Regions from separate parts of the Amycolatopsis sp. WAC 01416 genome, predicted to be linked through region 2. Evidence: riboswitches for the same ligand, from Rfam matches in the RefSeq annotation. Region 2 holds a riboswitch; each other region holds the start of a gene.

Region 1 (7,713 bases), on a different contig from region 2:
GCGGTGAGTTCCTGCTTGCCGAACACGACCCGCCCCGACACCTCTTCGATCGCCTGCAGCACGCGCAGATCACCCGGCAGATCGTCGAGCTCCTGCCGCAGGTGCGCGAGGCTGACCGTCTTGCCCTGGATGCGCCGTCCGGTCTCAGGCTCGGTGTCGCCGCCGAGCAGCTTGAGCAGTGTGGTCTTGCCGGACCCGTTGACGCCGACCAGGCCGATCCGGTCGCCGGGCCCGATCCGCCACGTGACGTGATCGAGCAAGGTGCGGTCGCCGCCGACGGTCAACGTGGCGTCCTCGATCTCCAGCACGGTCTTCCCCAGCCGACGCCGGGCGAAAGTCTGAAGTTCGACCGAATCCCGCGGCTCCGGCACATCGGAGATCAAGGCTTCCGCCGCCTCGACGCGGTAACGCGGCTTCGACGTCCTGGCCTGCGGGCCGCGACGCAGCCATGCGAGCTCCTTACGCGCCAGGTTCTGCCGCTTTTCCTCGGCCGTCGCCGCCAGCCTCGCCCGCTCGGCCCGCGCGAAGATCCAGTCCGCGTATCCGCCTTCGTACTGCTCGACGCGACCGTTGGCGACCTCCCAGGTCACACTCGCGACCGTGTCGAGGAACCACCGGTCGTGGGTAACGACCACGACCGCGATCCTGCGGTTGAGCAGGTGATCCGCGAGCCAGCGCACACCTTCGACGTCGAGATGGTTGGTGGGCTCGTCGAGCACGACGAGGTCCAGTTCACCGGTGAGGGCCGCCGCCAACGCGACGCGGCGCCGTTCGCCACCGGACAGGTTCGCCGTCGCCTTCTCGATTCCGAGAGCGGTAATTCCCAGACCATCCATAATGGACCTGACTCGCGCGTCAGCGGCCCACTCGTGCTCAGCGCCGTAGCGCTCCAGAACGACATCTCCGACCGTGCTGCCGTCGGGAAGTTCGGTCCGCTGGGTGACCACGGCCATCCGCAAGCCCCGGACTTGACTGACACGTCCCGTATCCGGCTCGGCGATCCCCGCGAGGACCTCCAGCAGCGTCGTCTTCCCGCCCCCGTTGAGACCGACGACGCCGATACGCTGCCCCTCCGCCACACCGAGCGAAACACTGTCGAGCAGCGGGCGCACCCCGAAGGACTTGCTCACCGACTCCAGGTTGACCAAGTTGGCCATGCCTCAGCCGATCCTTTCCAAAAAGCTTGCAACACAACGAATTAGTCGGTGTCCATTTCGGACACCCTCATGCGTGCACCCGAGGCGGCGACGGTCGCGGCGCGTCATCCCCGCCGACCAGCCGGGCTCCGGGGACCGGCCCGTGCGCGACACGAACCGTGCGACAGACCCCCGCACCGGACAACTCCGCGGCGACCTCGACGGCCGACTGCGCGTCCGCGCACAGAAAGGCACAGGTCGGCCCGGATCCGGACACGGTGCCGGCAAGCGCACCGGCGTTGACCCCGGCCCGCAACGTGCGCCGCAGTCCCGGACGCAACGAGACAGCGGCCGCTTGCAGGTCATTGCCGAGAAGCAACGCCAGCTGCCGCGGATCACCGGACGCCAGCGCCTCGACCACCGGAGTGTGCGAACCGATCCGAGGCGGGCTGCCTTCTTCACGCAACCTGTCCAGCTCGCCGAACACCCGCGGAGTCGAAAGACCACGCTGGTCGAACGCCAGAACCCAGTGGAACGTGTGCCTCGACAAGACCGGCACCAGCTGCTCGCCCCGACCGGTACCCAACGCGGTTCCGCCGTAGAGCGCGAAAGGAACATCGCTGCCGAGCTTCGCGGCGATACCGGCCAGCTCGTCTCGGGAAATGTCGAGCTTCCAAAGCGACGCGAGGCCCACCAGGGTCGCGGCCGCGTCGGCGCTGCCACCGGCCATCCCGCCCGCTACCGGGATGCCTTTACGCAGCACCACTCGGACCTTGGACTCGCCGTCCGCCTTGCCGACGTGGGCCGCCAGTGCCTGCGCCGCCTTCCAGGCGAGGTTGTTGGCCCCTGTCGGCACGGCACCTTCGCCTTCGCCGTAAACCTCGACACCGGGGTCTTCTGTGACCGCGACGGTCACCTCGTCGGTCAGGGAAAGCGCCTGGAACACGGTCACCAGCTCGTGGTAGCCATCCGGGCGTACGTCACCGACCGACAGGTGCAGGTTGACCTTGGCGGGGACCCTGACGGTCACTGGAGGCGGTACGACGGCGAGCACCAGTCAAGACTACGTGGCCGCTCCACTTGTGCTGTCACCAGGAGAAAAGAGAACGGGACGAGTCAGGCACGAAACGGGCCGCCCGGACAGCTTTCGTCCTGGACGGCCCGTTCGCGGAGTAATCAGGCGGCGACGCCCTGCGGTCCGCGGACCGGGTGGGTCACGTGGCCGCCGCGTTCGGCGATTCAGGCGAGCGCGGCGTCCGCGCGCTCACCGCGCACACCGAGGCGGAACCGGCCGACCGGCGTGTCACCGATCCGGGTCAGACCGCCGCCGATGGTGGCGAGTTCGACGTCGAAGCGACCGGCGGCTTCCGGCAGCAGCGCACCGACCGAAGCGAAGCCGACGAGCACGACGTCCACCGCGCGGTCGTACTTCGAGGCCTGTGCCCGCCCGGTCTCGATCGCGGGAAGCAGCGCCTGCGCGGTCCGGCTGTTCGGGTCGGAGACCAGGTCGAGCACGGTTCCCCGTTCGATGATCGCCCCGGCCTCCAGGACCGCGACGTCGTCGCAGACACGGCGGACCACGCCGGCGTCGGGAGTGGTGAGCAGCACGGTGACTCCGAGCTCGGCACGCGCCCGGTCGAGCACGGTCAGGACAGCGCCGGACTCTTCGGGCTGCACGCCCGCGGTCGGGTCGTCGGCCAAGAGCACGGACGGCCCGGCGGCGAGAGCCTTGGCGATGGCCACCCGGCGCAGCTGCCCCTCGGTCAGGTCGCCTGGCCGCTGCCCCGCCCGGGGGGTGAGCCCGACCAGGTCGAGCAGGTTGCCGACCCGGTTGCGGCGCTGCGGACCGTCGAGGCCGAGCTGTTCGAGCGGCGAAGCGATGTTGCCGGCGATGGTGCGCTCGGCGAGCAATTCCGGTTTGGTGCTCACGACACCGACCTGGCGGCGGATCTCGCGAAGACGCCGTCCGTCGAGGGTTCCGGTGTTGAGGCCGTCGAGCCGGACGACGCCGCGGTCGGGGCGCTCCTGCAGGCCGATGCAACGAGCGAGGGTCGACTTGCCGGAGCCGGCCGGACCCACGACTCCGAATAGCGAGCCCGCTTGGATGTCCACGCTCACATCGCGCAGGGCGACGACCGGATTTCCGTTGAGGGGAAAGGATTTGGACAGGTTTTCGACAGTGATCACGAAGGGCTCCATGCACATGGGGCGCTGCATCTTTCGAGCGCGCCGACCGTCACCGAGTAACCGTCCGGAACGGACGGATTCAGAGATAAGGGAAAGAACTCAGGCAGTAACGGTGGAGCGTCGACACGCACTTACCGTGCGGCGACCTTCATCGACAACGCGTCGCCTGGTCAGCAGGAGCGGGTGGGTGACCCTGTTCATTAGGCACAGCCTCCATCGGTCCTGGCTGTAGCACCTGCCCTGTGGAGGGTGGTTGCTGCGACTTCGGCGAGCCAGGTCTCTCAGTCGCTCGGGATGGTTCACTGAGTAAAACCGATCCCACTGGATGAAAGCAAGCGCGTAGGCGCAGATCACACGTCTGGTCGCGTCCATCATACAGGATTCGCTGCCCATACTTTGAGACAGCGACAGGTGCTCTTGGACCTCGGCAAGGACGCTGCCTGCTAAGACGTGCCGGACTCGGGCAGATCTAGAAGAGGACTTACGCACTCGTGCTGACCTTGACCAACTCGCGTCGGCGCGGTGCCGGTCACATCTTCCACGGTCGGTCAGACGGCCGCCGCGGCGATCCGAGCGAACTCGTGCACATCCAGCTGCTCACCGCGGGTCTTGGGGTCGATCCCCGCCTTTTCGAGCAGCTCCCCCGCGCGTTCGGCGGAACCGGCCCATGACGCCAACGCGGCACGCAAAGTCTTCCGCCGTTGAGAGAAGGCGGCGTCCACCACCGCGAACAGCCGCTCCCGGTCAACGGACGACACCACTTCGCCCCGCTCGAAAGCGACGAGTGCGGAGTCCACATTCGGAACCGGCCAGAACACCGCGCGGGGCACCGCGGCGACCTTGCGCGTCTTCCCGTACCAAGCGAGCTTGACGCTGGGCACGCCGTAAGTCCGGCTCCCCGGGCCTGCCGCCATCCGATCCGCGACCTCGGTCTGGACCATCACGAGGCCGCTGGTGAGCGACGGCAGCTCGGCGAGCAGGTGAAGCACGACGGGAACCGCGACGTTGTACGGCAGATTCGCGACGAGCGCGGTCGGCTGCGTTGGCAGGTCGCCCGCCGTGATCCGCAAAGCGTCCGCACCGACGACCTTCAGCCTTTCGGCCCCGCCTCGTTCGGCCACCGTGTCCGGCAGCCGCTTCGCCAGCACGGGATCGATCTCGACCGCGACGACCTCGGCACCGGTCGCGAGCAGTCCGAGGGTCAACGAGCCGAGACCCGGCCCGACTTCCAGCACGACGTCACCTTCGCCGATCCCGGAAAGATCGACGATGCGGCGCACGGTGTTGGGATCGTGCACGAAGTTCTGGCCGAGCTTCTTGGTCGGACGTACGTCCAGCTCGGCCGCAAGCGCCCTGATCTCCGCAGGGCCGAGCAGTTCAGTCACCCGACAATCGTAGTCAGCCTCGGCAAGCCACGATTGGCCGGTGGACGACGTCGTACTCGAAGGTGAGAAAGTCCGGCTGCGCGACTGGCGGCCATCCGATCTCCGATCGCTCGAAGACCTGCTCGATCCCGCGCGGCCTTGGCACACGACCAACGGGCCCTACTTCGGCACCCCGACCGCAGCTGCTGTCGCATCCACGGCGAGCGAACTCACGACCACCAACGCCGAACGGCCCGATCCCCGCGCCAGCCTCGCCGTGTGCGACCTGAGCGATGGCAGGTTGATCGGCAGGGTCAGCTGGTACTGGGAAAGCAGGCAGACCGACTGGCGGCGGATGGGGCTGGTCATCTACGACGAGCGGTACTGGGGCGGCGGATTCGGCACCGAAGCCTTGCGCCTGTGGACGACTTACCTGTTCTCCCGCACCGACACGCTGCGCCTGGACTTCGCGACGTTCTCGGGGAACCCGGGAATGATCGCCGTCGGACGACGGCTGGGTTTCGTCGAAGAAGGCCGGTTCCGGCGCGCTCGACGCTGGTCCGGCGGCGTGCACGACGCCGTCGTCTACGGGGTGCTCCGCGAGGAGTGGGAACAGCTCACCCCCTCAGGCAGGGGTCCGACGTGATCCGCTCCCATCATCCTTGTGGCGTTTCGAACTGACACCCATCCCACTCCAGGGTGATACGCGCAGGTCGGCGCCCCCGGAGGGTAATGATCATCCACCCGATCGATACCGTGCATTAGTTCGAATCTGCCTCGACAATCGAAGGATGACCAGCACAAACATTCCCAAGGCCTTCCCGCTCAACCTGCCGGAAGGTGACGCCGAACTGCTTCTCGACGAGTTGCAGACACGGCTACGCGAAGGGCGACGTCTGATCGCCGAAGTCGGCCAGATCCTGGCCGAGATCGAGTCCCGTGGTGTCCGTGAGCTCTACGGATACAACTCGATCGCCGTCTTTTACGAGCATGTGGCTCGGGTTCCTCGAGCGGAGGCCCAGAAGGTGACCGCTCGAGCGGTCGCGCTCAATTCGAGACGGGTGCGCGACGGCACGTCGATCGACCCCGTCGCGCCTTTGACCGGTACCGCGGCCTCCACCGGAGCGCTGGCCGAGGCCGGCATCGACCGGATCGTCACCGTCATGAAGCGGCTGCCCGACCACCTCACCGCGAGCACGCGGCACGAGGCCGAGAAGGGCCTGGTCGAGCTCGCCTGCGTCGCCAGACCACGCGACGTCACGGTGGCGGGGACGGAGTTGCTCGCGCATCTCGACCCGGACGGGAACCCCAAAGAGGATCCCAGTCCGAAACTTCAGCGAAGCGAGTTCTGGTTGCGTCAGAAGCGCACCGGTCGTTGGGACCTGCGTGGCAACCTCGACCCCGAAACAGGCGCCCGCCTGAACGCGCTTCTGGTGCCGCGGGCGTATCCGGCTCCGAACAGAGAAGCCGACGACCGTACGCCGGCGGAGAGACGCGGTGACGCACTCTCGGAGATCGTCGATCTCGCGGAAAGCAGCCCGGACATCCCGTTGCCCCGGCAGGCGTCGGAGCGGGTCACCGAGCAGCCTCCGCCCGCGGAGCCGGCCGAGACCCCGGTAAGCCGTCCCAGACCGCCCCAGGCACGGTCCCAGGGCTACCAAAGCCCACACCGTGGTGACGGAGGCGTCCGAGAGGGCAGTGCGGCTCAGCGATCCCGGAATGTGGCCCACATACGGCCGCCTCGCTGGTGGGCACGACTGTCGAGACCGAGATCCGGAGGCACTACACCACCGCAGGAGCCCTTAACGGCCTGAAGGCCACCTTGCGGGACGGAACCCACACGATGGCCTTTAGGAAGGAGAACTATTTGGCGGTCAGGCCTTCTTGCCACAGTGCGGCCAAGCGCCGTAGCCACCGCGGTCCTCGCGGACCTTCTCGGCGACAGCGATCTGCTGGGCCTTGCTGGCCTGGTGCGGGTACGCGGCGTACTGGTCGCCACCGTAGGCATCCCAGGTGCTCTTGTTGAACTGCAGGCCACCGTAGTAGCCGTTGCCGGTGTTGGCGGACCAGTTGCCGGTCGACTCGCACTGCGCGATGCGATCCCAGGCGCCGGCGTCCCCGATGACCGGATCGGCGGGCTTCTTCGTACCGACCTTGACGATCTTGGGCTTGGCCTCGGTGATGACCTCTTCCGAGACCTTCTCGCGGCCGACCTCTTTGCCGTTGCGGTTGGTGACCTTGTAGGTCACGGTCTTCTGGCCCGGGGTGCCCGGGTCTTCGACCTTGGTCTTGCCCTTTTCGAGCTCCGGGTCGTCGACCTTCTGCTCGGGCGGAGCGATTTCCTCGTTTTGCTTGACCATGGTGACGCCGGTCCGGCTGATGTGGACCTCGGCGCCGTCGATCAGCTTGACGTCGAGGCCGCCGACGGCCTCGTGGTCCGGGCCGAGGGTCATCCGGAGCTCACCGAGGAATTCCTTGGTGGTGACCGAGTTGGTCTGCACCTTCCGCGGGTCGTTCGCGCCGTCGTAGACCGTGACGTTCTTGAGGGTCTTGACCTCGACGGTGGCGCCCTCGAGCGGCAGCTCACCGTTCTGCGGGAGCGACGTCCAGGTGCCGGCCTTGGCGAGGTCTGCGCGACCGAGCTGGTTCAGCGCGTCGCCGAGGTTGGTCGCGCGGACCCAGGACTCCTGTTGCGGCGCACCGTCGACGATCAGGTTGAGCTTGCGGCCGCGCTCCAGCTTGATGACGCCGCCGTCGCCTACCTCGGCCTGCGGCGAGGGCGAGAGCGAGTCGTGCGCGCCGACCGAAAGACCGGCGTCTTCGAGGACCTCGCCGACCGTGTCGCCGAAGCTGTGGACGGTCTGCTGCTTGCCGTCGATGTCGAGCGTGACGCTCTTGTTCATCGCCATCGCGGCCGCGCCGCCACCGCCGAGGGTGAGCAGCACCGCCATGACGGTTCCCTTGAGGAACCGCTTCTTCCAGACGCGGGTCGCGCTCGAAATGACCTCGTCCTTGGTCGCGGCCTT
Region 2 (7,713 bases):
CCGTGGCCCGCCACGGCGCCCGGGCGCCGGGTGCGGTCGTGGACTGGCCGGATGGCTGGTGGGGTGGGCTGCTGGCGGCCGGCCTGCTCGTCGTGGTGCTCGTCGTCGTCCGGCTGCGCCACGCCAGGATCTTGCTGGCGGTCGCGCTGGCCGCCGGTCTGCTCGTCTTCGTACCGATGCGGGTGCTGGCACCGGCCTGGCCACCGGCGTCGTGGAGTGCCATCGCCTGCGACGTCGGACAGGGGGATGCCGTAGCCCTCGCCACGGGCGAGCCGGGCAGAGCGGTCCTGGTCGACACCGGGCCGGAACCGGGACCGGTCGACGAATGCCTGCGCAGGCTCGGCGTGGATCGTGTTCCGTTGATCGTGTTGAGTCATCTGCACGCCGACCACATCGGCGGCCTCGAATCCGTCTTCGAGGGCCGGTCGGTCGGTGCGGTCGCCGTCGGCCCGGGCCGGGCTCCCGCCTGGGCGTGGCAACAGGTCGCGGACGAGACCGCACGCCGCGGGATTCCCTTGCTGGAGCTGGGAATCGGGCAGCGGCTGGACTGGCCGGGGCTGTCGCTCGACGTACTGGGGCCGCGGTATGTCACCCGGCGTTCGGTCCTCGAACAGGACGGCACGGTGATCAACAACGGCTCGGTCGTCCTGCGCGCCGGTACCCCGGCGGGCAGGCTACTGCTGACGGGCGACGTCGAGCTCGCCGCGCAGGCCGACCTGATGGCCGAGGGTACCGATCTGCAAGCCGAGATCCTGAAAGTCCCGCATCACGGAAGCCGTTACACGGCACCGGATTTCCTCAACGCCGTCGCACCGAGGGTGGCGTTGGTGAGTGTCGGGGCCGGAAACACCTACGGCCATCCGAACAAGTCCACTTTGGACAATCTGGCCACGGTCGGCGCGTCGATCGCCAGAACGGACACTGACGGCGACACCGCGGTCGTCGCCGACGCGCGGGGACTTGCCTTGCTGCGCCGGGGTGAGCCCCGCGGCCCGCCTCGTTCTTGAGGCGGGCCGGGCGGGAACTCAGTGCCTGTCGGTGAATCCGCGCCGCGATCGACGTCGACAGGACGCGATCTGGTTGAACACGTCCTTATGGGCGGTCAGGGCGTCCTGCCACCGCGATAGCGGGCCTTCGGCCAGGGCGGGTTCACGCGTTATGTCCTGTTAGCGAACCCGTCCTCAGCTCCGCCAACAGGTCTCAGATGCCGAGTGCTTCGCGGACCGCGTCGGCTGAGGCGCTGACGGTGGCCTTCGGGCCGATCTTGCCCTCGACGGCATCGAGGGTCTTCAGGCCGTCACCGGTGATCAGCAGGACGATCTCCTCGTCCGGGTTGAGCTTGCCGGTCTCGATGAGCTTCTTGGCCGTCGCGACGGTGACCCCACCGGCGGTCTCGGTGAAGACGCCCTCGGTGCGGGCGAGCAGCCGGATGCCCTCGACGACCTCTTCGTCGGTGACGTCTTCGATCGCGCCGCCGGTGCGGTTGACCACGTCGAGGACGTAGGGGCCGTCGGCCGGGTTGCCGATCGCGAGCGACCGGGCGATCGTGTCCGGCTTGACCGGCTGGACGACGTCGTGGCCCGCACGGAAGGCCGCCGAGACGGGGGAGCAGCCGGTGGCCTGCGCGCCGAACACCTTGTACGGCGTCTCGTCGACGAGACCGAGCTGCCCGAACTCGCGGAAACCCTTGTCCACCTTGGTGAGCTGGGAACCGGAGGCGATCGGGACCACGATCTGGGAGGGGAGCCGCCAGCCGAGCTGTTCGGCGACCTCGAAGGCCAGCGTCTTGGAGCCTTCGGAGTAGTAGGGCCGGACGTTCACGTTGACGAACGCCCAGCTCTCCTGCTCGGCGGCGAGCTGGGTGGCGAGCCGGTTCACGTCGTCGTAGTTGCCGTCGACCGCGATCAGGTCGCCGTCGTACACGGCGGTGGTGAGGATCTTCGCGCGCTCGAGGGTCTTCGGGATCAGCACGACCGACCGCCAGCCGGCGCGGGCCGCCGCGGCGGCGACGGCGTTGGCCAGGTTGCCGGTCGACGGACAGGCGAGCACGTCGAAGCCGAATTCGCGGGCGGCGGCCAGCGCGACGGCGACCACACGGTCCTTGAACGAGTGCGTGGGGTTGCCGGTGTCGTCCTTGACCCAGACCTTCTTGACGCCCAAGGCTTTCGCGAGCCTGTCGGCCTGGATGAGCCGGGTGGCGCCGGGTTCGGTGTTGGGGATTTCTTCGACGTTCGACGGAACGGGAAGGAGTTTCTTGTAGCGCCAGATGTTCTTCGGTCCGGCTTCGATGTCCTCGCGGCGCACGCGGCCGAAGTCGTAGGCGACTTCGAGCGGCGAGAAGTCCTCGGCGGAAACGAATTCGGGGGCGAGCGGCTGCCGGTGTCCCTCTTCCTTCGACACCAGTTCGACGGCCGGTCCGAGATCCGGGGTCTTGGTGGTGGAGGTCGTGCCGAGGGTTGCGGTCATCGCGAGGTCCTTTCCTCATCTGCCCCGCCGTGGCGGGCCGGAATTGGCACCGTGTTCGTCAGCTATCCCGCGATCGCGGAATGACAGGCTGACGCCGGTTGCCGGGGCTTCGTCGGGCCGTTCCCTCTGCCCCTCTGGATGAGCGGTATTCGATTGTCGGCACGCGTGTCATCGCGTCGCCTCGCCAACACCGTACGACATGAGCCTCAGGTGGGGCCACCGTGCCCGGAACACATCACCGGACAAAGCACACGAGAGGACGAGTGGCAGGATCGTCACCGTGACGACGCAAGCTTCCGCCCCATCGCCGCTGGTCCTGGTTCTCGGTGAGGAAGAGCTGCTGATCGAACGCGCGGTCCGCGGCGCTTCGGACGCGGCCAAAGCCGCCGATCCGACGGCGGATCTCACCCGGATCCGGGTGTCGGACCTCACAGTCCCGGCGCTCGCGGAGATGGTCAGCCCCTCGCTGTTCGCGGAAGGCAGGGTGATCGTCCTCGAATCGGCGCAGGACATTTCGCAGGAGCTCGCCGACGGGGTGATGGCCTACGTCAAGGCGCCCGCCGACGGCATCGTGCTCGTCGTCGTGCACAGCGGAGGCGGTCGGAGCAAGGCCGCGAAGGCGCTCCCCGCCGCCTTGAAGAAGGCAGGGGCGGAGGTCGTCGAATGCCCGAAACTGACCAAGGCCGCTGAGCGGGAATCCTTTGTCCGCAACGAGGTCCGCCGGGTCGGCGGGAAGATCGACGGTGCGGCCGTGCTCGCGCTGATCGACGCGGTCGGCTCGGATCTGCGTGAGTTGTCGTCGGCCGCGACCCAGCTCGTCGCGGACGCGGGCGGAACGGTCGACGAGCAGGCGGTCCGCCGCTACCACCGGGGCCGCGCGGACGTGAACGGATTCGCCGTCGCCGAAAAGGCCGTCGCCGGTGACAAGGCCGCGGCGCTCGAATCGCTGCGCTGGGCGATGCAACTGGGCGTGCCGCACGTGCTGGTCGCCGACGCTCTCGCCGACGCGGTCCGGACGATCGCGCGGGTGTCCGGCGCCGGTCGCGGGAACCCGAACCAGATGGCCGGCGAGCTGGGGATGCCGCCGTGGAAGGTGCGCAAGGCGCAGGGGCAGGCCCGAGGCTGGGGTCAGGACGGTCTGGCCACCGCGATGCGGGTGGTCGCCCGGCTCAACGCCGAGGTCAAGGGGGTCGCGGCCAACCCGGAGTACGCGTTGGAACGCGCCGTGCTTGAGGTCGTCGACGCCCACGGTACAAGCCGCTGAACATGGCGAAGGGCCCCGGCGACGTGAGTCGCCGGGGCCCTTCGAAAGCCGATCAGAGAGAGTTCGCGCGCTTCGCGAGCGCGGACTTCTTGTTGGCGGCCTGGTTGGCGTGGAGAACGCCCTTGGTCACAGCCTTGTCCATCTTCTTGGCCGCGTCCTTCTGCAGCTCCAGGGCCTTGGCCTTGTCGCCGGCGTCGGCTGCCTCGCGGAACTTGCGGATCGCGGTCTTCACCGAGGACCGGATCGCCTGGTTGCGCTGACGCGCCTTCTCGTTGGTGGTGATGCGCTTGATCTGCGACTTGATGTTGGCCACGGGGGCGCTCCTCTTGAATCTCTCGGTGGTTTCGCCGCCGCGCTGTGACCGGCCCTGCATGCTCGTGAGAGCGGCGCGGGTTTCCTCCATGACGGAATGCCACACGACGGTGAGAGGCAATCTTAACAGCCGCCCCGGGGCCGCTCACGGCCGCCTGGGGAGGGGGGATTGCGGTACGGTGAAGATCGTAGTGCCTAGGGTTCCGCCGCCTGCCCGTTCAGCGAAACACATAATCAGGGCAGAGGGGACAGGTCCGAGCGGCACCATCGGCGGGGCCGGAAGCGCTGCCGTTCATCTGACGGGACAAAAGCCTGGAGGACCGGTGTTTTCCGCATGCGCGGAAAACGGGAAGGTCCGCCGTGAACGCCACCGCTCTGTCCTTGGTCGTCATCGCCGCAGTCATCCACGCGGGCTGGAATCTGGCAGCCAAGCGGATCCGCCGTGGCGGAGCCCGGTTCGTCTGGGCCTACTACAGCCTCTCCGCGATCCTTCTCGTACCCGTCATGGCGGTCTCACTGGCGGTGGAGCCGCAACGTCCACAGTGGACCTGCCTGTTCGCGGCCGTGGTTACGGCGGTGTTCCACGTCACCTACGGGATCGTCCTCCAACGGGGTTACGCCGTCGGCGATCTGTCCGTCGTCTATCCCGTCGCCCGCGGTACCGGGCCGCTGCTCTCGGTGCTCGCGGCCGTCGTGCTGCTCGGCGAGCGGCCAGGGGTGCTCGGCCTGATCGGCGCGTTCCTCGTGATCGCCGGCGTGCTGGTCATCGGTACCGGACGCGCACCGGCGCATGCCGACGCCGCCGATCGCGTCGCTCGCCGCAAAGGCGTGGCCTACGGACTGCTGACCGGGGTCACGATCGCCGCCTACACACTGTGGGACGCGCATTCGGTCACCGGCCTCGGTGTCCCGCCGATCATCTATTTCGGAACCGGTGCGATCGTGCAGAGCCTGCTCATGGCGCCGTACGCGCTGAAGGACCGCGAGGAGGTCGCGTGGCTGTGGCGCGAGCACAAGCGCGAAATCCTCATCGTCGGCCTGCTCTCACCGGTCGCCTACCTGCTGGTCCTCTACGCCCTCCAGATCGCTCCGGTGAGCCTCATCGCACCCGCGCGCGAACTGAGCATCGTCCTGGGCGGCCTCGCCGCCTGGCTGGTACTGGGGGAGGCGAACGCCGTCCGCAGGCTGGCCGGGTCGGCGGTGGTGCTGGCCGGGATCACCGCGATTGCGATGGCCTGAACCCGTCCGGTAGGGATGGGGTCATGGACGTGCTGAGCAGCAGGGTGCTGATCCACCCGAAGGACCTCGAGGTGTCGACGGCGTTCTATCGGGACACCCTGGGCTTGGCGATCGACAAGGAGTTCCCCGGCGGGACGGTGTTCTTCGCCGGGAACGGGTCGATCGAGATCGTCGGTACCGGGGAGACCGGCCCGACCCCTGACGTCGCCTTGTGGCTCCAGGTCCGGGATCTGTCCGCGGCGCTCGCGGAGCTCGCGGCGAAGGGCTTGGAACCGGTCCGCGGGGCGCGTCGTGAACCCTGGGGGCTGGACGAAGCGTGGATCGCCGATCCGGACGGCACCAGGATCGTGCTGGTCGAGGTGCCGCGTGAGCATCCGTTGCGCACCGACCCGCGTTAGGGCCGTGGCTTGATCGCGCGCAGCTGAGCGGCGAGCGAGGCGCCGAAGCCCGGCGGGTCCCACGTCCAGGTCTGCAGGTCGGTGAAACCGGCGGCGGCCGCTTCGTCGGCCAGCTCGTGCCGGGACACCGGCAGCCACTTCTCGTGCGAAGACAGCAGCAGCCTGCCGCCGGGCCGCAGCACGCGGAACAGCTCGGCGAAACCGGCCGCCCGGTCTTCCCACAGCTGCACGTTGTTGACGCTCAGGATCACGTCGACGCTCTCGTCGGGCTCACCGGTGGACTCCGCGGCGCCGCGCCGTAGCTCGACCTTGTCGCCGCAGCGGCGACGGGAGCGGGCGAGCATCTCCGGAGAGGGGTCGACGCCGACCGCACGGTCCGCGCGTTCGGCCGCGGCCTGGAGGCCGACTCCCGGGCCGGGGCCGACGACCAGCGCGGTTTCGCCGGACTCGATCGACGCCAGTTCAACGATGCGAAGTTCGGTGGCGGCGTTGCCGTGCGCCATCGCCAGGCCGCCGAACCGGCCGAGCAGTCCCCTGGGATGGCCGAACGTGCGATCGAGCATTTGGGACAGTGAAGTACTCATACTTCGAGGGCACCACAGCTCACCACGGGCCGCATCGGGGATGACCCCCACCCGCACCCGGAGCGGCATGGGACCATAGAGGTGGCACACCCCGACCTTCGCGAGGAAACCCGTTGACGACGTTCGCCGACACGACCTTCACGCCCCCGGAGCTCATCCGGAACTTCTGCATCATCGCGCACATCGACCACGGCAAGTCGACCCTGGCCGACCGGATGCTGCAGCTCACCGGCGTGGTCGAGGAACGGGCCATGCGGGCTCAGTACCTCGATCGAATGGACATCGAGCGGGAACGCGGGATCACCATCAAGGCGCAGAACGTGCGCCTGCCCTGGAAGGTCGACGGGCAGGACCACGTCCTGCACATGATCGACACGCCGGGCCACGTCGACTTCACCTACGAGGTCTCCCGCGCGCTCGAGGCGTGTGAAGGCGCCGTCCTGCTGGTCGACGCCGCGCAGGGGATCGAGGCGCAGACGCTCGCCAACCTGTACCTCGCGCTGGAGAACAACCTCCAGATCATCCCGGTGCTCAACAAGATCGACCTGCCGTCGGCGGATCCGGACAAGTACGCCGCCGAGCTCGCGCACATCATCGGCTGCGAGCCCTCGGACGTGCTGCGTGTGTCGGCCAAGACCGGCGTCGGCGTCGGCGACATGCTCGACGCGGTGGCGAAGCAGGTGCCCGCGCCGGAGGGCGACGCCGACGCCCCGGCACGGGCGATGATCTTCGACTCGGTGTACGACACCTACCGGGGCGTCGTCACCTACATCAGGGTCGTCGACGGCAAGATCACGCCGCGCGAGCGGATCAAGATGATGTCCACCGGCGCGACCCACGAGCTCCTCGAGGTCGGGATCATCTCGCCGGAGCCCAAGCCCAGCAAGGGGCTGGGCGTCGGCGAGGTGGGCTATCTCATCACCGGGGTGAAGGACGTCCGGCAGTCGAAGGTCGGTGACACCGTCACCTCCGAGCGCCAGGGCGCGAAGGAGCCGCTCGCCGGCTACCGCGAGCCGAAGCCGATGGTCTACTCCGGCCTGTACCCGGTGGACGGGTCGGACTACCCGGACCTGCGCGAGGCCTTGGACAAGCTGCAGCTCAACGACGCCGCGCTGGACTACGAGCCCGAGACGTCGGTGGCGCTCGGCTTCGGCTTCCGCTGCGGTTTCCTCGGCCTGCTGCACCTGGAGATCACCCGCGACCGGCTGGAGCGCGAGTTCGGCCTCGACCTGATCTCCACCGCGCCGAACGTGGTCTACGACGTGGTGCTGGACGACGGCAAGGAGATCCACGTCACCAACCCGTCGGACTGGCCGACCGGGAACAAGATCGACAAGGTGCTCGAACCGGTCAGCAAGGTGAGCATCCTGGCGCCGTCGGAGTTCATCGGCACGATCATGGAGCTGTGCCAGAACAAGCGTGGCGTGCTCCTCGGCATGGACTACCTGTC
Region 3 (7,713 bases), on a different contig from region 2:
TGTCCTGGGCGGGCTTGCGCGGGGCGGTCCCGATCGTGCTCGCGCTGATCCCCCTGTCGTCGGGGGTGCCCGGCGCGCAGGAGCTGGTCGACGCGGTGTTCGTGCTGGTCATCGTGCTGACGCTGCTCCAGGGCGCGACGCTGACCCCGCTCGCGCGCGTGCTCGGACTCGCCCAGCACACCGAAGCGCACGAGATCGACGTCGACTCCGCCCCGCTCGACGAGATGGGCGCGGAACTCCTGCAGGTCCGGATCAACGCCGGATCCAAGATGCACGGCGTCTACCTGGCCGAACTACGGCTGCCCATCGGGGCGACGATCAGCCTCCTCGTCCGCGACGGCGCCGGCTTCACGCCCAACAAGAACACCCGGCTCCAGGAACGGGATCAGTTACTCGTCGTGACCACCGCCGAAGTCCGTGACGCGGCCGAGCGGCGCCTGCGGGCCGTCGACCGCGCCGGACGCCTCGCCAGGTGGAAGGGCGAATCCGGCCAGTAGGTCACGGCCCGGCACCAGCTGTTCGTCGGTTGATCTCAGATAATTCTTCCCTTGCGTCCTCCTTTTGGATTACTTTCCCGGCAATCGACTCCATCGAATGGGTGAGTGTCGCGGGGTAAGGAGTACGCAAGGTGACGAAACTTCCTGTGCGGTTCGCCGGTCTGGGGGTCGCCGCGGCACTCGTCGGGGTGGTTCTCACCGCCCCGGTGGCGACAGCGGCCGGCGCGTTTCCCGTGTTCGGGCTGCCCTTCGAAACAGGCCAGTCGGTCTACTCGGCGGGGATCCACTCGGACAACGGGACCTCCGGCGTGAAGAACGCCATCGACTTCAGCCCCGGCGACCGGACCGTTCGCGCCCCGCTGGCGGGCACGGTCCGGATCCAGCACTGCGACGGCGGCGACTGGGTGACCGTCGACCACGACGGCGGCTGGCGGACCGGGTACTACCACCTGGAAGGCATCGCGGTCACCGACGGCCAGAAGGTCGCCCCTGGCGACGCACTCGGCCGGACCGGTAACGCGCTGCCCTGCGGTGGCAGCAGCACCGGCGCCCACGTGCACTTCACCCTGTGGACGCTGCCCGCGGCCGCCCCGCAGGGCGGCGACTCGCGCGACTTCGGCGTCGGCGCGGGCAACTGGAACGGCATGTCCTACGACGAGGTCTCCACCAAGGTCGCGGCGGCCTACGGCGAGGCCGTCGACGGCAAGACCTTCGGCGGCTGGCAGTTCACCGCGGGCACCGATCAGTACTCGGGGACCGCGACCGAGGTGTCCTCCCGCGCGATCGTCCCGCTGCCCGGCCGATTCCGCGCCTGACCTGCCGCAATTCGGCACCTGGTTGCGATGGTCCGGGCCGCGAACCAGCGCGATCAGGTGCCGAATTGCGGGTTTCCTCGCTTGCGGAGCACGTGAGCGGCGTCTCAAGATGCGGACGAGGGGTGGCTCGATCGCCTGCCCGTCCGCTAACTTCGTCCGTAGGTCACGAGTGTCAGCGTCAAGCCCCGGCTAGCTGACCGGCAACCCTCCTTCCGCGGTGGGGTGCCCCGGGTGAGGACCTGGCTCGTCGCGTGGTGCGACGGGCAAGCGCGGGATCCTCGTCGGGTCCCCTGGCCCGGAGGATGACGATGACTCTCGCTCTCGAACGCACGAACACTCCCGCCGCTGTCGCGGAAACCGTTGCCACACACGAAATCCCGACGGTCGCGTGTGCCGAGCTGCGGGTCCCGCTGGTGACCGGCGGCGGCAATGACCATATCGGATACGCCAACCTCGACCACGCGGCGAGCGCCCCTTGTCTGGACAAGGTGCGGGCCGCCGTCGACGAATTCCTGCCCTGGTACGCCAGCGTGCACCGCGGCGCCGGGTTCGCTTCGCAGATCTCCACCAAGCTTTACGAGCGCACGCGCGGAATCCTGCGGGACTTCGTCGACGCGCGGTCGACCGACGCCGTCGTGTTCACCCGCAACACCACCGATTCCTTCAACCTTCTCGCGCGCAGCCTGCCGAAGCACACGTCGGTCGTCGTGTTCGACACCGATCACCACGCCGCGCTGCTGCCGTGGCGGGGCCCGAACGTCCGCCGGATCCAGACCCCTCGCACCCGTCTCGCCGCGGTGTCCGCTGTGGACGAAGCACTCGCGGACTGCCCGCAGGGGCCGCGGCTGGTGGTCATCACCGGCGCGTCCAACGTGACCGGGGAACTGTTGCCGGTCAAGGAGATCGCCGCGGTCGCGCGGCGGCACGGCGCCCGGATCGCGCTCGACGCGGCGCAGCTCGCCCCGCATCGGAAGATCTCGGTGCGTGAACTGGACGTCGACTACGTCGCGCTGTCTGGCCACAAGTTGTACGCGCCTTTCGGTGCCGGAGCGCTGATCGGCCGCGCCGACTGGCTGCGCGCCGCCCAGCCGTACCTCGCCGGTGGCGGTGCGACGAAGCTCGTCAACCGTGACTCCGAAAACCTCGGTGTGGTCTGGAATTCCGGCCCCGAGCGGCACGAAGCCGGTTCTCCCAACACCGTCGGCGTCTACGCGCTCGGTGTCGCCTGCGAGACACTGGCCGGGAACTGGGACGCGATCGTCGCCCACGAGGACGAACTGCTGGCGCGGCTGCGTCGCGGTCTCGCCGCGGTTCCCGGATTCGCCGAACTGCGGCTGTTCGACGCGCCGGTCGACAGGGTCGGCACGCTCAGCTTCGTCGTCGACGGGTTCGACCCGGGCTGGCTCGCCGCGGTCCTTTCGGCGGAGTACGGCATCGGCGTGCGGGACGGCGCGTTCTGCGCGCACATCGCCACCAAACGGCTGATCTCCGCCGCCGGTTCGACCGGGCAGCAGGCCGTCCGGGTCAGCCTCGGCCTCGGCAGCACCACCGAACACGTGGACCGGCTCGTGCTGGCGCTGCGCCAGATCGTCGCCCGCGGCGCCCGCTGGCAGTACGAGAAGCCCGAGGGCCGCTGGGTGCCGGAGAACGATCCGCGGGAACTGCCCCCGTTCTGCGCCTGACCCACTAGCCTCACCCCGCATGGGGAACGAGCGACCACGTTATTGGTTTCCGCTGGCGTTGCTGGGATTCGCCCAGCTGGCGGTGGTGGCCCTGTCCGTCGGCGCGCGCCGGTCCGAGGGATGGTTCGCCTATGCGCCGTACGCGAACGGCGGCATGTTCGGATCCGTCCACGGCGGGGAGACGAGCCGTGAGGCCCTGACCGCGGTTTCGGTCGTCGGCATGGGCAGGATGGACAACTGGCTGTTCGCCGTCCTCGCGGTCTACCTCGGCACGGTGCTGTTCTACGCGTTCCGGGCGAAGACCGTTCGGTGGTGGAAGGTCGCCGGGATCGCGCTCGGCGGGCTGGTCGCCATCGTGCTGGCGGATCTGGTCGGCTACTGGGAACTCGACATGGACGGCGACGCGCGGAGCGCGGTTCTGCTGACGCTCGGCCTGGTCGGGCTCGCCTGGCTGGAGCGCAGCGTGCTGGTGCTCGTCGTGGCCGCGGCGTTCGTGCTCTGCGCGGTCGTGCTCGCGCGAGGGCAGCTCGCGTTGGTGCTGTCGTCGCTGGTCGCGCTCGCCGGCGCGTTCGCGGCCCTGCTGAGCAGGCCGAAGACAGCCGCCGAGGAGGCCTGAGCAGGCTCAGTGGACAATGGGAGAGTGAGTACAGAGCCCGAAACCGCGCCACCGTCGCCGCCGCTGCCCAAGAAGCGCGTCGCCGTGGTGTTCGCCGTCGCCGCGGTGCTGTGGGGGATCGACCTCCTCACCAAGCAGATCGCCGTGTCCACGCTCGAGGGCAAGCAGCCGGTCGAGTTCCTCGGCGGGCTGGTGTACTTCCAGCTGGTACGCAACCCCGGCGCCGCCTTCTCGATGGCGACCGGGCTCACCTGGGTGCTCGCGCTGGTCGCGATCGCCGTCGTGATCGCCATCGTCTGGCTGTCCCGGCGGCTGCGCTCGGTGGGCTGGGCGATCGGTCTCGGCCTGGTGCTGGCCGGTGCGCTCGGCAACCTCACCGACCGGATCTTCCGCGCGCCGGGCCCGCTGCAGGGACACGTGGTCGACATGATCTCCGCGTTCGCGCCGAACGGGCAGGGCTGGGCGATCTTCAACGTCGCCGACTCCGCGATCTGTGTCGGCGGCGTGCTCATCGTGATCCTTTCCTTGCTGGGCAAGGACTACGACGGAACATCCACAAAAGACAAGAAGAAAGCGGCGAGCGAATGAGCGCGCGGATGTTGCCCGTTCCCGATGGGCTCGACGGCATGCGCGTCGACGCGGGGCTGGCGAAACTGCTGGGACTTTCCCGCACGATCGTGGCGGAACTGGCCGAATCCGGCGAGATCCTGCTCGACGGCAGGCAGGCCGGGAAGTCGGACCGGCTGACCGCAGGCGGGCTGCTCGAAGTGACGCTGCCCGATCCGGCCTCGCCCATCGAGGTCGTCGTGGAACCCGTCGAAGGCATGAAGATCCTGCACGACGATGACGACATCGTGGTGATCTCGAAGCCGGTCGGCGTCGCCGTGCACCCGAGCCCCGGCTGGACCGGGCCGACCGTCGTCGGCGGGCTCGCCGCCGCCGGGCTGCGGATCGCGACCTCGGGCGCCGCCGAACGCCAGGGCGTCGTGCACCGGCTGGACGCCGGCACCACCGGCGTGATGGTCGTGGCGAAGAGCGAGCACGCGTACACCGTGCTGAAGCGGGCGTTCAAGGAACGCACCGTCGACAAGGGCTACCACGCCATCGTGCAGGGCCACCCCGATCCGACGCGCGGCACCATCGACGCGCCGATCGACCGGCACCCCCGGCACGACTACAAGTTCGCGGTCGTCCAGGGCGGGCGGCCCAGCGTCACGCACTACGAGGTCGTCGAGGCCTTCCGCGCCGCGTCGCTGGCGCAGATCAAACTGGAGACCGGCCGCACGCACCAGATCCGCGTGCACTTCTCGGCGCTCAAGCACCCGTGCGTCGGCGACCTGACCTACGGCGCCGACCCGGTGCTGGCGCGTAAACTCGGGCTTTCCCGGCAATGGCTGCACGCGAAGACGCTCGGCTTCGCCCACCCGTCCGACGGGCGCTGGGTCGAGTTCGAATCGGAGTACCCGGACGACCTCGCCACCGCGCTGCGGATCCTGCAGGACGAAAACTAGCCACGATGTGACCGGTGGGGCCGTGGGCCGGGTGGCGCGAAGGGCGAGTTCCCTCGGCTGAGCCGCGTGAAGGGGGCCTTCACGCGCAGCCGTTGTGACGTGTGGGGATTCTGTGACGGGGGATCAGTCGTCGATGGACCAGGTCAGCGTGCGCTCGTCCGGCTCCGGCCGGGGTGACCAGCGCACGGCGACCACGCGGGTGGCGTCCGGCAGCACGTAGACGGTGTGCCCGCCGAGGGTCTCACCGGGCCGGACGCCGATCTTGTGCGGCGGCCGCGAGGTCAGCGAGACCGGCGCCTTCGCGATCGGCTTGCCGTCGGCGGTGAGCAGTTCGAGGTAGTTGTCCGGAAGCGACACGAACGGGATGTTCCCGCGGTTGGTGATCTCGGTGTGCACGACGACCGATCGTTCGCCGGCCTCCAGCGAGTAGCCCGCCGCGCTGAACAGGTAGTCCGCCGGGTCCTGGACCTCGAGCAACTGGACGGTGAGCTGTTCGCCCTCCAGGCCCTGGGTCTCCATCACGTCACCGGTCCGGCCCTTCTTGCCCTCCGGGGCCGCCTGCGGGGTGACCTGCTGTTCGTCGCCGCGGGCCCAGGACGCGGTCTGCGGCACGCCCCAGGTGCTCATCACCGGGTCGGCGGGCGCCATCGGGGGCGGGGCGAACTGCTGCTGCGGCGGGGCGGGTGGCCGCGGCGGCGGCGCCATCGGCTGGCGCACCGGGGCCGACGGCGGGCCGGGATAGCGCCCCGACGGCGTGCCATGGACGTTGTACGCGCCCGACGGCGTGCCGTGCACGTTGTACGCACCGGACGGCGTCCCCTGGACGTTGTACGGCCCCGAGGACGTGCCATGGATGTTGTGCGGCCCGGAGTGACCGGGCGGGCGCTGGGGCTGTGGTTGTTGAGGCTGCGGGGGCTGCGGGGGCTGCTGAGCCCAGGAGGGCGGCGCCCCGGCGATGGCGGCCCGTAGCCCGTTCGGGTCGCTCTCGACGCCGACGAGCAGCGGCAATCCGCTGCCGGAGAGGGCGACCAGGCGGTACGCGACCTCGCGCGGATCCATCCCGACCTTGGCCGCGAGTTCGTGTACGGCCGCCTTGCCCAGGTCCGCGAGGGCGGCGAGCAAGCGGATGTCCACGGGATCGGTCACGGCCACGTCCGGGAACGCTACCGCCTCGCCTCCGGCGCCGCGGGAAGAGGCCGTCCGAGTGCCGCAAAACCCGGCTTCGGTAGGTCGCGGTCTCCATTAGGGTCGGGGATACCGCCTCCACCGATCACTGGGGAAGAAACATGAGCGAAGTCTCCGCCCTCGCCGACGAGTTCGTCGAAGCCCTCTTCGACGCCGAGCCGGTCATGCCCGCTTTGCAGGGCTTCCGCCCGGAATCGACCGGGCTCACCGATCTCGGCGAGGCCGCGGGAGACGCCTTCCGCGCGCAGCTGGCCGGGCTCGCCGAGCGGGCCGAGGCGCTCACCACCGAGGGGCTGAGCGCGGAGGAGAAGACCACCCGTGACGTCCTGATCGCGATGGCGCGGGCGAGGATCGCACTGCTGGACTCGCGGTTCGTCGAGTTCACCGTCAGCGACCTGTTCATCTCGCCCGCCGCCGAGGTGCTCACCGTGCTGCCGATGATGTCGGTCGGGACGGGCGCGCAGGCGGAGGCGCACCTCGGGCGCATCGCCGCGATCCCCGAGTACCTGCGGCAGGCCGCGCAGCGGCATCGTGACGGCGTCGCCCGCGGCCTGGTCCCGGTCGCGTACCTCGTCGACGCCGCGGTCGCGTACCTCGACCGGCACCTCGCCGATCCGTCGGCCGATCCGCTGCTGCGCCAGCCCGCGCCGGACGAAGACTTCGAGACCCGCCGCGCCGACCTGTTGCGTGACGTCGTCCGGCCCGCGATCGCCGAGTACCGCGAGGTGCTCGCGAAGGAGATCGCGCCGCACGGCCGTCCCGAGGACAAGCCCGGCGTCTGCTGGCTGCCCGACGGCGAGCGGATCTACGCCCTGCTCGCCGAGATGCACACGACGACCGTCCGCACCCCGCGTGAGCTGCACCAGACCGGGCTCGACGTGATCGCGAACCTGGCCGCCGAGTACCGCGAGTACGGCTCCCGGGTCTTCGGCACCAGCGACCTGGCCGAGATCTTCACCAAGCTTCGCAGCGACCCGGCACTGCGGTGGTCCAGCGCCGACGAGATGCTCGACTCCGCCCGCGCGGCCATCACCAGGGCCGAGGCCGAGGCGCCGAAGTGGTTCGGCCGGATCCCGCCGCAGCCGTGGACGGTCGAGCCGGTCCCCGCCGAATCCGCGCCCGGCGCGCCCGCCGCGTACTACATGTGGCCCGCGGTCGACGGCTCCCGGCCGGGCATCTACTTCGCCAACACCCACAAGGCGGAGGAGCGGTTCCGGCACGCGGCCGAGGCGACGGCGTTCCACGAGGCCATCCCCGGCCACCACTTCCAGCTGAGCCTCGCGCAGGGACTCACCGAGCTCCCGCTGCTGCGCCGCATCGGCGACTTCACCGCGTACGCCGAGGGCTGGGGCCTGTACACCGAGCGCCTCGCCGACGAGATGGGCCTGTACTCCGACGACGTCGCGA

What was found. A riboswitch is a leader RNA that binds a small molecule or an ion and turns the genes downstream of it on or off. The one in region 2 is predicted to bind S-adenosylmethionine.
Region 1: it holds a riboswitch for S-adenosylmethionine, as region 2 does, so the genes downstream of both, DL990_RS17830 (methionine ABC transporter ATP-binding protein) here and thrC (threonine synthase) in region 2, are expected to answer to the same signal.
Region 3: it holds a riboswitch for S-adenosylmethionine, as region 2 does, so the genes downstream of both, DL990_RS24200 (aminotransferase class V-fold PLP-dependent enzyme) here and thrC (threonine synthase) in region 2, are expected to answer to the same signal.

Annotation. Positions count from the first base shown of each region.
Region 1 covers NZ_QHHX01000005.1:123,619-131,331, reverse strand. The annotation lists gene DL990_RS17840 (ABC-F family ATP-binding cassette domain-containing protein) at 1-1,157, opposite strand, end outside; gene DL990_RS17835 (4-(cytidine 5'-diphospho)-2-C-methyl-D-erythritol kinase) at 1,225-2,190, opposite strand; partial or broken gene DL990_RS17830 (methionine ABC transporter ATP-binding protein) at 2,313-3,323, opposite strand; SAM riboswitch class I at 3,534-3,624, opposite strand; gene rsmA (16S rRNA (adenine(1518)-N(6)/adenine(1519)-N(6))-dimethyltransferase RsmA) at 3,872-4,708, opposite strand; gene DL990_RS17820 (GNAT family N-acetyltransferase) at 4,749-5,333, shown strand; gene DL990_RS17815 (DUF222 domain-containing protein) at 5,479-6,501, shown strand; gene DL990_RS17810 (resuscitation-promoting factor) at 6,562-7,713, opposite strand, start outside.
Region 2 covers NZ_QHHX01000006.1:39,532-47,244, forward strand. The annotation lists gene DL990_RS20905 (ComEC/Rec2 family competence protein) at 1-1,007, shown strand, start outside; gene thrC (threonine synthase) at 1,201-2,466, opposite strand; SAM riboswitch class I at 2,479-2,611, opposite strand; gene holA (DNA polymerase III subunit delta) at 2,747-3,730, shown strand; gene rpsT (30S ribosomal protein S20) at 3,783-4,043, opposite strand; gene DL990_RS20925 (EamA family transporter) at 4,403-5,281, shown strand; gene DL990_RS20930 (VOC family protein) at 5,305-5,679, shown strand; gene DL990_RS20935 (class I SAM-dependent methyltransferase) at 5,676-6,263, opposite strand; gene lepA (translation elongation factor 4) at 6,377-7,713, shown strand, end outside.
Region 3 covers NZ_QHHX01000007.1:92,010-99,722, forward strand. The annotation lists gene DL990_RS24190 (potassium/proton antiporter) at 1-497, shown strand, start outside; gene DL990_RS24195 (M23 family metallopeptidase) at 629-1,312, shown strand; SAM riboswitch class IV at 1,474-1,588, shown strand; gene DL990_RS24200 (aminotransferase class V-fold PLP-dependent enzyme) at 1,621-2,994, shown strand; gene DL990_RS24205 (hypothetical protein) at 3,014-3,610, shown strand; gene lspA (signal peptidase II) at 3,635-4,198, shown strand; gene DL990_RS24215 (RluA family pseudouridine synthase) at 4,195-5,121, shown strand; gene DL990_RS24220 (AsnC family protein) at 5,245-6,273, opposite strand; gene DL990_RS24225 (DUF885 family protein) at 6,408-7,713, shown strand, end outside.